Regions from separate parts of the Nocardioides koreensis genome, predicted to be linked through region 1. Evidence: riboswitches for the same ligand, from Rfam matches in the RefSeq annotation. Region 1 holds a riboswitch; the other holds the start of a gene.
The links. Region 1 has a riboswitch for S-adenosylmethionine ahead of ABD268_RS12040 (hypothetical protein). Riboswitches for the same ligand answer to the same signal wherever they lie in the genome.
Positions count from the first base shown of each region.

Region 2: another riboswitch for S-adenosylmethionine. It lies ahead of thrC (threonine synthase); the one in region 1 lies ahead of ABD268_RS12040 (hypothetical protein).

Region 1 is NZ_BAAAQR010000006.1:222,000-226,403, reverse strand. It holds gene ABD268_RS12050 (lipase family protein) at 41-1,297, opposite strand; gene ABD268_RS12045 (hypothetical protein) at 1,367-1,594, opposite strand; SAM riboswitch class IV at 1,702-1,813, shown strand; gene ABD268_RS12040 (hypothetical protein) at 1,845-2,342, shown strand; gene ABD268_RS12035 (hypothetical protein) at 2,363-2,572, opposite strand; gene ABD268_RS12030 (hypothetical protein) at 3,159-3,281, opposite strand; gene ABD268_RS12025 (nuclease-related domain-containing DEAD/DEAH box helicase) at 3,297-4,404, opposite strand, start outside.
Region 2 is NZ_BAAAQR010000001.1:424,160-428,563, forward strand. It holds gene ABD268_RS02000 (RNA polymerase sigma factor) at 1-201, shown strand, start outside; gene ABD268_RS02005 (flavodoxin family protein) at 206-682, opposite strand; gene ABD268_RS02010 (MoaD/ThiS family protein) at 739-1,014, opposite strand; gene thrC (threonine synthase) at 1,082-2,374, opposite strand; SAM riboswitch class I at 2,386-2,525, opposite strand; gene otsB (trehalose-phosphatase) at 2,645-3,490, opposite strand; gene ABD268_RS02025 (LytR C-terminal domain-containing protein) at 3,564-4,076, opposite strand; gene napA (nucleoid-associated protein NapA) at 4,078-4,374, opposite strand.

The sequences.
Region 1 (4,404 bases):
GAGCTGTGCGCACTTGCTGGCCCGCCGGTGTGGGGCCTGATCAGCAGCTGCTCGGCGGCGGGGTCCCGGCGAAGCGCGCGGCCAGCCAGGCCTCGGCGGCGGGGATGAAGCTCGCGCCGGCAGCGCTGTGGTCCTCGCCCTGGATCTCCTGGGTCTGCACCGGCACCCCCTGGCGGCAGTACTCCGCGGCCAGCTTCGCCTGGTCGGCGGCGACCATCACGTCGTCGCCCTTGCCGTCGTGGTAGCCCCACAGCATGAACATCGGCGCGCTCGGGTGGCCCGTGACCGAGCCCATGCGGAGGTCCTTCATGATCCGCCGGAACACCGGCACGGCGAGGATGTCCTCGTAGCGCTTCTTCATCAGGTGCTTGATCGTCAGGTTCGGGAACTCCCCCGACATCTCGCCGATGCACTGGTGCGACTCGGTCTTCGCCACCATCCGGCCCCACTTCGACAGGTACCTGTCGAGATCCACGCCGTACGCCCGACTGATGCCGACCATGGCGCCCGGGATCACGTCGGACCACTCGGGCGTGCCGTCGACGTACGGCAGGTTGTGCTTCAGGTTCGCCGGAACGCCACCCATGGCCGTGCCGACCAGGTTCATCGTGGGGGCGCGGCGCGGCTGGAGCTCGCTGGCCCAGTTCGCGGCGATCGACCCGCCGGAGTAGCCCATCATCCCGACCGGCGTGGCCTGGTCGAGCTTCAGCGCCTTGAGGGTCGCGGTGATCCCGTCGAGCGCGCTCCGCCCCGACTCGCGCCCAGCGACCCAGTGCAGGTCCTGGTTCTCGAAGTCCGGCACGGTCACGATGTAGCCCTGCTGGTTCAGGCTCCGGACCGTGCCCTGCTCGAGGTCGGTCAGCTGCTGGTTGACCGCGCCGGGGTTGCCGCCGCGCAGCGTGTACGACGGGTTGCACTTGGACGACAGCGCGTCGTAGAAGCTGAGGTACGCCGCCACCCGCGGCTGCGCCGTCCCGGTCGCCGGGAGCACCACCGTGGTCACGCTCGCGACCGCGTGCCCGAGGGTGTCGGTCGTGCGGTAGAGGATCTGCTCGGCCGGCAGCGGAGTCTGGTTGGTGTCCGCCGCGAGCGTCACGTCCCGCGTCTTCAGGGGCGTGCCGGGCTTGATGTCCCTGAGCGGCTTGTCGCCGTCGTAGGTGTAGAAGGGATCCTTCGCCGGGCGCACCAACGCTCCGGACGACTCCGCAGCCTCCGCCGGCGCGATGGCCGGCGACACGGTGGCGGTCGCGGCGAGCGCGGTCGCGAGCAGGGCAGTGACGGTGGACTGGAGACGCACGGGCGGTCCCTTCAGCAGGAGGTCCTGTCTCCCCTCCAACGAGGGCCGCGCGCCGGGGTTACCGGCCGGTCACCCGACCTCCCCGAAGTCGGGGTCGCGCTGCTGGTGCACGAGGCCGCGACCCCTGAGCTCGTCGAGGGCGCGCTCGCACCCGGACTGCCGATAGCCGAGGTCGTCGAGGAACGACACCACCGGAGCCCCACCGCAGGACCCCCGTCCGTGCCACGAGCAGTGACCGCGGCGGCCGTCCGAGCTCGGCGCGTGCCAGGCAGGGTCGAACGGGCGGGTCTGGAACATGTCCCGGACGCTAGGACGCCTGACAGGTCCGTCGCTGCGGACGCGGGCCTGGCTCCCCCATCTCGGGGACAAGGCGATGTCGGCGGGGCCGCCTACAGTCCTCGGCGGGTCAAGAGACTCGGCCGCACGCCTCCGGACGTGGCCGAGCGGCAACCGCGTCACCCGGCACGGTGCCCTCCGGAGAAGACCAGGGCCGCAGACCGCGGCCAAGCCGAGGCCCGACCACGGGCCCTGACGACGGGAGAAAGCCATGCAGCTCGACGAGCTCACCCTGGACGGGTACCGCTACGACGCCCGCATCCTCGCCACCCCGCTGGAGTACCTCCACTTCCTCAGCGCCACCGGCAAGCGGCCGGGTGCCTGCGGGCCGATCGGGATGGAGGCGATCATCCAGCAGGACCTCGAGTGGCAGGTCGAGTCGGTCGCGCTCGACGTGCACCGTGTCGTGCGCGAACGGTCCGGCGGACCCGCCTGCACGTGCGGACTGGTCATGAACTACGGGGACGTGGTGACCTCCGCCGGCCATCGCGACCTGCGCGACTGGCGCCTCGCCGAGCGTCCGTACGCCGTGTCCCGCGGGCAGGACGCCGCCGAACGGTTCGCCGTGGTCTGCCCCACCTGCCGGCTGGGGGTCACGGCACCCTCGCTCGCCGATGCGCACGACCGGCGTACCGACCATGACTGCGACGACCTCGGCGCCCTGAATACCCCGGCGGAGCTTCGCCTGCACCTGGGGCTCGCCGGATAGCTCCGCCCCCAGTTCCCGAGTCAGAAGAACGGGAGCGTGACCGCAATCCCCATGAGCATGACCGGCAGGGCCGTGACCCCGATCAACATGAGGCGCCCACCGACTTGCCGCGCCTCGCGCCTGGCTTGACCTGCGGGACTGGCGCGCTCCGCCGCCCAGACGTCAGCGACCTGCTGGTATTGCGTCATGGCGCGCAGGTGCTCCACATCGAGACGTGCTTGCTCATCCACCCTGTCGGCTTCCGCAGCGGCGACGAGGCCTCTCCACCGCTCGTGCTCTGGGTTCGGCACCATCTTGTACCGCGGCCCGTATCGCTGGATACACGTGCTGCCCACCCGGGCGCGCATGCTTTGTGCATTGGTGAGAGGCCGTCCACAGATCACGCAGTTGTAGGCGATCTCGTGTACCTGGCGGCCGGGTTCCGGCGGCACCCGACGCCGAGTCGCCTGGACGGCACGCGGAGCCCGTGGTCGCTTGGGGTCACGAGTGCGGAACCACGTGGGTGTCCCGGTGAGGAGCAGTGCCAGCGCAGCGAGGAAACACAGCAGGAACAGGAGAACTGGCAGTACCCGCGAGACTGGCTCCGAGAGCACCATGCTGACACCGGCCACGAAGAAGGCGCCGGAGGAGCGGATCGGACGCCGTCCCACTCGGCCCATGAGCCGGGCACGGCCGCCGGTTGCGAGCTCACTCACTTCTGCGCTTGGTCTCATTCGTCATCCGGATCGCATGGCCCACGTCGATCGCAGGTCCGGGGGTCGAGGTTAGCTGCCTAACCACAGGAGAGCGCGGGCGAGCGAGCGAATATTCGAGGCGTCAGTCGCTCCCGGGCAGCGGCAGCACCGGCTCCCCGCAGGTCGGGCACTGGACCCACTCCACCAGCTCGCCCTCGGGGACCGAGCCGGTCTCTCCGCAGTAGTCACACACCCATCGCGCCATCTGTCCCCCTCGGCCTCAGACCGGGATGCCCAGTCGCCGGGCGACCTCGTCGCCACCGACTCGCCGGATCACCTCGGGATCACCCACGACCACGAGCACGTCCGTGGCGCGCGACATCCCGACGTACAACCGCTCACGCGCCCGGTCCCGCTCGCCCTCCTCGTTGACGCAGAGGACGACGCAGGCCCGTTCCAGGCCCTTCGACCCGAGCACGTGGCCGTAGAAGACGTCCTCCCCGTCCCAGAAGGAACGCCAGTAGCCGACCTTGCCGTGGCGCTCGACCTGCTCGGTCTGCACCGGGTGCCGGTGGCCGGTGGTCAGCAGGCACACCTTGGCCGGGTCCCAACCCTCCTCGAGCAGCGCCTCCACCTGGTCGTCGGCGGCGTCGAGGGCCTTGTCCGTGCTCGTTGACACGAACCCCACCTCGACCCCGTCCCCACCGCGCGCCTGCATCCGGCTCGGCGCGAGCGGGCCGAAGCAGTTGTAGATCTGCCGGGTGTTCCGCAGGTTGTCGTCCAGGACCAGCGGGACGAGCTGCACCGGCGGGCGGCCGAAGCGGGCGAAGAGGCGCTGGTTCTCGTCGGAGAACACGAAGAGGCCACCGCGTTCCTCGTCGCGCAGCGCACCGACGACCGCCTCCCACCAGTCGTCGGCGAAGTCCTGGGCCTCGTCGACGACCACCGAGTCGAACCGGTGGCCGGGCGGCAGCTCGGCGGCCTTCTCGGCCATGAGCCGTGGCAGCCGTTCCTCCCAGAACTCGCTGTCGTCCGGGCTGCCCATCTCGATCCCCCACAGGCGCCCGAGCTCCTCGTAGGTCCCGACGAACGCCGGCCGGTGCCTGCGCGGCCAGGACGCCACGACGCGCTTGAGGTACTCCGCGAGCCCGATCGAGTAGCACAGCAGGGCCACCCGCTCGGAGTGCTGCCCCTCCCCGAAGCCGCGGCTGAGGTCCTTGGCCTTCTGCAGGGCCAGCACGGTCTTGCCGCTGCCTGCACCCCCGCGCACCTCCACCCGCCGCAGCAGCCGGGTGACCTGGAGGATCACCATCTGCTCCTGGGTCAGCTGGTCCGCGGCCGCGGCACGCTGCTCGGCGTCCGCGTTCACGTCGTACGCCGTGTGGTGG
Region 2 (4,404 bases), on a different contig from region 1:
CCGCTCGCCGGGCTCGCGCTGCTCGACGGCGTCGTCCTCGCGGGGCACCGGCTCCCGGCGGCCCGGGCCGAGCTGCTGGCGCGCGCCGGTCGCCTCGACGAGGCGCGCACGTCGTACGACGAGGCGATCGGCCGGTCCACGAACCTGGCCGAGAAGGCGCACCTGATCGAGCGGCGCGCGCGGCTGGCCGGCGGGCCGTGACCCGTCAGCGGGCCGGCAGCTCCTCGGCGATGCGCTCGGCGAACTCGCCGGCGCGCGCGAGGTCCTCGGCGTCGGGATGGCCCTTGTTGAGCCCACCCACGATGCGCAGCGGCAGCCACGTGTCGAAGCCACGGCACGAGAACGAGCCCACGACCTCGAATCCCCTGTCCCGGAGCACCGACTCGAGCGAGCGTTGCCAGGGCAGGGACTGGGACCGCCCCATCCCGGAGGTGGTGTATACGAAGGCGCGGGTTCCGCGGACGTGCGGCAGCCGCTCCACGTACTTGCGCAGGCGGGCGTGGTGCGAGCCTCGGAAGATGCCCGAACCGAACCCGACGAGCGGGCGTTCGGACAGCGTGTGGGGATCGACGTCCTCCGGCTCGCGCACGTCGGCTCGCAGGACCTCGGCCATGGCGCGGGCCACCAGCGCCGTGTTTCCCTCCGACACCGACACGCAGAGGATCAGGGGTGGCCGCTCCATGTCGGAAGTCTTCTCTCCCGTGCGGGCCGGGGCAGAGCCGAAGGTCCCCTGCGCGATCAGCCGCCGGCGACCGCCGGGATCACCGAGATCTGGGTCCCGTCGGGCGTGACGGTGTCGAGGTTCTCGAGGAACCGCACGTCGTCGTTGCCGACGTAGACGTTCACGAACCGGCGCAGGCCGCCGCCCTCGTCGAGGATCCGGCCCTTGATGCCGGAGTAGTGCGTGTCCAGGTGGTCCAGCACCTCGGCGAGGGTGCCGCCCTCGGCGGACACCTCCGACTCGCCGCCGGTGTAGGTCCGCAGGATGGTGGGGATCCGGACCGAAACGCTCATGGAGACTCCTCGAGAAAGACTGCGCCGACTCGGCGGCTCTGACAGGAAAACTACGCCGACCGGGCGGTCACGCAAGCCCGGTCGCGGCGAACGCGGCGTACGACGGGTCGATGGTGGCCGCGGGACCCACGGAGCCGGAGACCGCGTCGAGGGTCTTCAGGCCGTGCCCGGTGTTGATGACGACGGTGTCCAGGGTGGGGTCGAGCTGACCGGTCTCGACGAGCTTCTTCAGCACACCGACCGTGGTGCCGCCGGCGGTCTCGGTGAAGATCCCCTCGGTGCGGGCCAGCAGGACGATCGCCTCGCGGACCTCGTCGTCGGTGATGTCCTCGACCGCCCCGCCGGTCTCCCGGCAGATGTCGAGGACGTAGATGCCGTCGGCGGGGTTGCCGATGGCCAGGCTCTTGGCGATGGTGTCCGGCTTGACCGGACGGATCGCTTCGACGCCACCCTTGTAGGCGACCGAGACCGGGGAGCAGCCGGTGGCCTGCGCGCCGTACACCTTGTAGGGCTTGTCCGCTACCAGGCCCAGCCTGATCAGCTCCTGGAAGGCCTTGTGCACCTTGGTCAGCTGCGAGCCGGAGGCGACCGGGATGACGATCTGGTCGGGCAGCCGCCAGCCGAGCTGCTCGGCGATCTCGTAGCCCAGGGTCTTGGAGCCCTCGGCGTAGTAGGGCCGGACGTTGACGTTGACGAACGCCCAGCCGTCCTCCTCGCCCGCGATCTCGGAGGCCAGCCGGTTCACGTCGTCGTAGTTGCCGTCCACGGCGACCAGAGAGTCGGTGTAGACCGCGGAGTTCACCTGCTTGGGCTGCTCGAGGTTGCTCGGGATGAAGACGACGGTCTTGATGCCGGCGCGGGCGCCCGCCGCGGCGACGGCGTTGGCGAGGTTGCCGGTCGAGGGGCAGGCGAAGACCTTGCTGCCGAACTCGCGGGCCGCGCTCAGGGCGCAGGCCACCACGCGGTCCTTGAAGGAGTTGGTGGGGTTGGTCGAGTCGTCCTTGACCCACAGGTTGTCGATGCCCAGCTGGCGGCCGAGGTTGTTCGCCTTGAGCAGCCGGGTGAACCCGGGCTCCATGTTGGGGCTCTCCTCGATGTCGGCCGGGACCGGGAGCAGCGCCTTGTAGCGCCAGATGTTGCGGGGCCCGGCCTCGATCTCCTCGCGGGTCACGGCCGGGAAGTCGTAGGCGATCTCGAGCGGACCGAAGCACTCCGGACACGCGTAGTGGGGCCCGAGGTCGACCTGGTGGCCACACTCGCGGCACGACAGCGCGCGGGCGTTGCCGAAGGCGCCCTCGCGCAGACCGCTGCCCTGAGTGGTACCGGGGATGGATGCCTGCTCGGCGACGACAGCGCTCATGGAAGTCCTCCTCCTCATCTTCCCCGGGCGTCTCTCGCACCGGGCCGGAATTGGCACCGTTTCCGCGACCGCGTCCCTGGGCGGGGCGTGGGGGCTCGCGGCGGTTGCCGGGACTTCACAGGGCCGTTCCCTCAGTCCCTCTCGATGAGCTGGTCAGGACTCTACGGGAGCCGTCTCACGATGCGCACATCGCGTCCGCATGCTGGTCGGGGACGGACCGGGTCGTGTGGCTGAGGGTGCGCCATGGCGCACCCTGGGCCACACAACTCCTCAGGCACGCAGGTCGCGGGCGTCGACGGTGAGCTGGCGGAGCAGGTCGAGGACCCCCTCGGGCCCCTTGACCACGACGTCGGCGCGCGACTCCAGGCTGCTCTCCTCCTCCGAGGAGGCGCAGACCAGCAGCGTCGGCAACCCCTGCTCGCGCAGCGTCGCGACCGCCTCGAACGCCTCGACGTCCCCGAGGTCGTCGCCGGCGAAGAGCAGCGCGCCGGGCTCGAGCTCGCGCACCAGGGTCTCGACGACCACGCCCTTGTGCATGCCGGGCGAGCGGACCTCGATGACGTTGCGGCCCGGCTCCACGGTCAGCTCGTGGCGACGCGCCTGCTCGCGGACCAGCGGCAGCAGCCGCTCGAAGGCGCCCCGGGGGTCCGGGAGGCGGCGGGTGTGCACGGCGACGGCGAGGCCCTTGTCCTCGATGTGGGCGTCGGCTGCGTCGGCCTGCCGCAGGATCCGGGGCAGCTCGCGCAGGAAGGTCGCCAGCCCGTGCGGCGGCCGCGGCGAGATCACCCGCCGGTTGGTGGACGACCAGCGTTCGTTGCCGTACTGCCCGAAGAGGTAGAGCTCCTTGCCGGCGTCACCGATGGCGTTGCCGACCTCCTCGAGGCCGCCGAGCGCGAGCGCCTGCCGGGCGGGCCGGCCGGTGACCACCGCGATCGCCTGCACCTGGGTGGCCAGGTCGACCAGCACGTCGGAGGCGTCGGGGTGGATGTGGGCCTGCGCCGGGTCGTCGACGATCGGCGAGAGGGTCCCGTCGAAGTCGAGCCCGACCACGCACGTCGCCGCGGCCCGCACCAGCGCGGCGTACCGCTGCTCGCCCTCGACCGAGGTGAACTCCATGGGAGACACCCAACCACGAACGACGTACGCCGTGGAGCGGGCGGGTGGGTCGGCCCGCGGGCCGGCCCCGGTGTCAGCCCAGCTCGCCGGTGAGGATGAGCGTGAGCCGGTCGAGCCGCATCGGGTCGACCGCGGGCACCACCCGGTGGACGCCGAGGTCGAGCGCGAGGACCTTCGCGGCGGCCTCGAGCCGCTGCGGGTAGTAGACCGTGGTGGCCGGGACGCTGCCGTACCAGTTGTCGGAGCCGACGACCTGCCAGCCGGCGCCGGAGGCGCGGGAGGCGACCCGGCCGGCGAGGCCGGTGATGCCGGAGTTGTTGTAGACCTCGACGTAGACCTGGCCGCGCTGGACGGCCGGCTTCTTGTGCTTGATCTGCTTCGGCTTGTGCGGCGCGAGGGTGGGCTTCTTGGTGGGCTCCGCGGAGGCGGCCGGCTTCTCGGCCACGGCGACGGTCGTGACCTCGCGCTCGGCGGGCTCACCGCCGCGGGTGGCGACGTAGGCGATCCCGGCCATGGCGACGGCGATGATGCTCAGCATCACCACGGGCGAGGGGAAGACCACGCCGCGCTGGTCCCGGACGCGCACCTCAGACCTCGAAGCCGAGGCGGCGGGCGGAGCGCTGGCGCTGGCGGGCGGCGCGCAGGCGGCGCAGCCGGCGGACCAGCAGCGGGTCGGCCTCGAGGGCCTCGGGCCGGTCGATCAGGGCGTTGAGCACCTGGTAGTAGCGGGTCGAGGACATGTCGAACTTCTCGCGGACCGCCGTCTCCTTGGCCCCGGCGTACTTCCACCACTGGCGCTCGAACTCGAGGATCTCGCGGTCCCGGTCACTGAGACTGGGGGCAGCCTCCTCGTCGTGGCCGTGCAGGGCGTTCGCGGCATCCATGCGCTGTCTCCCCGATGCTGTGATGGTGGT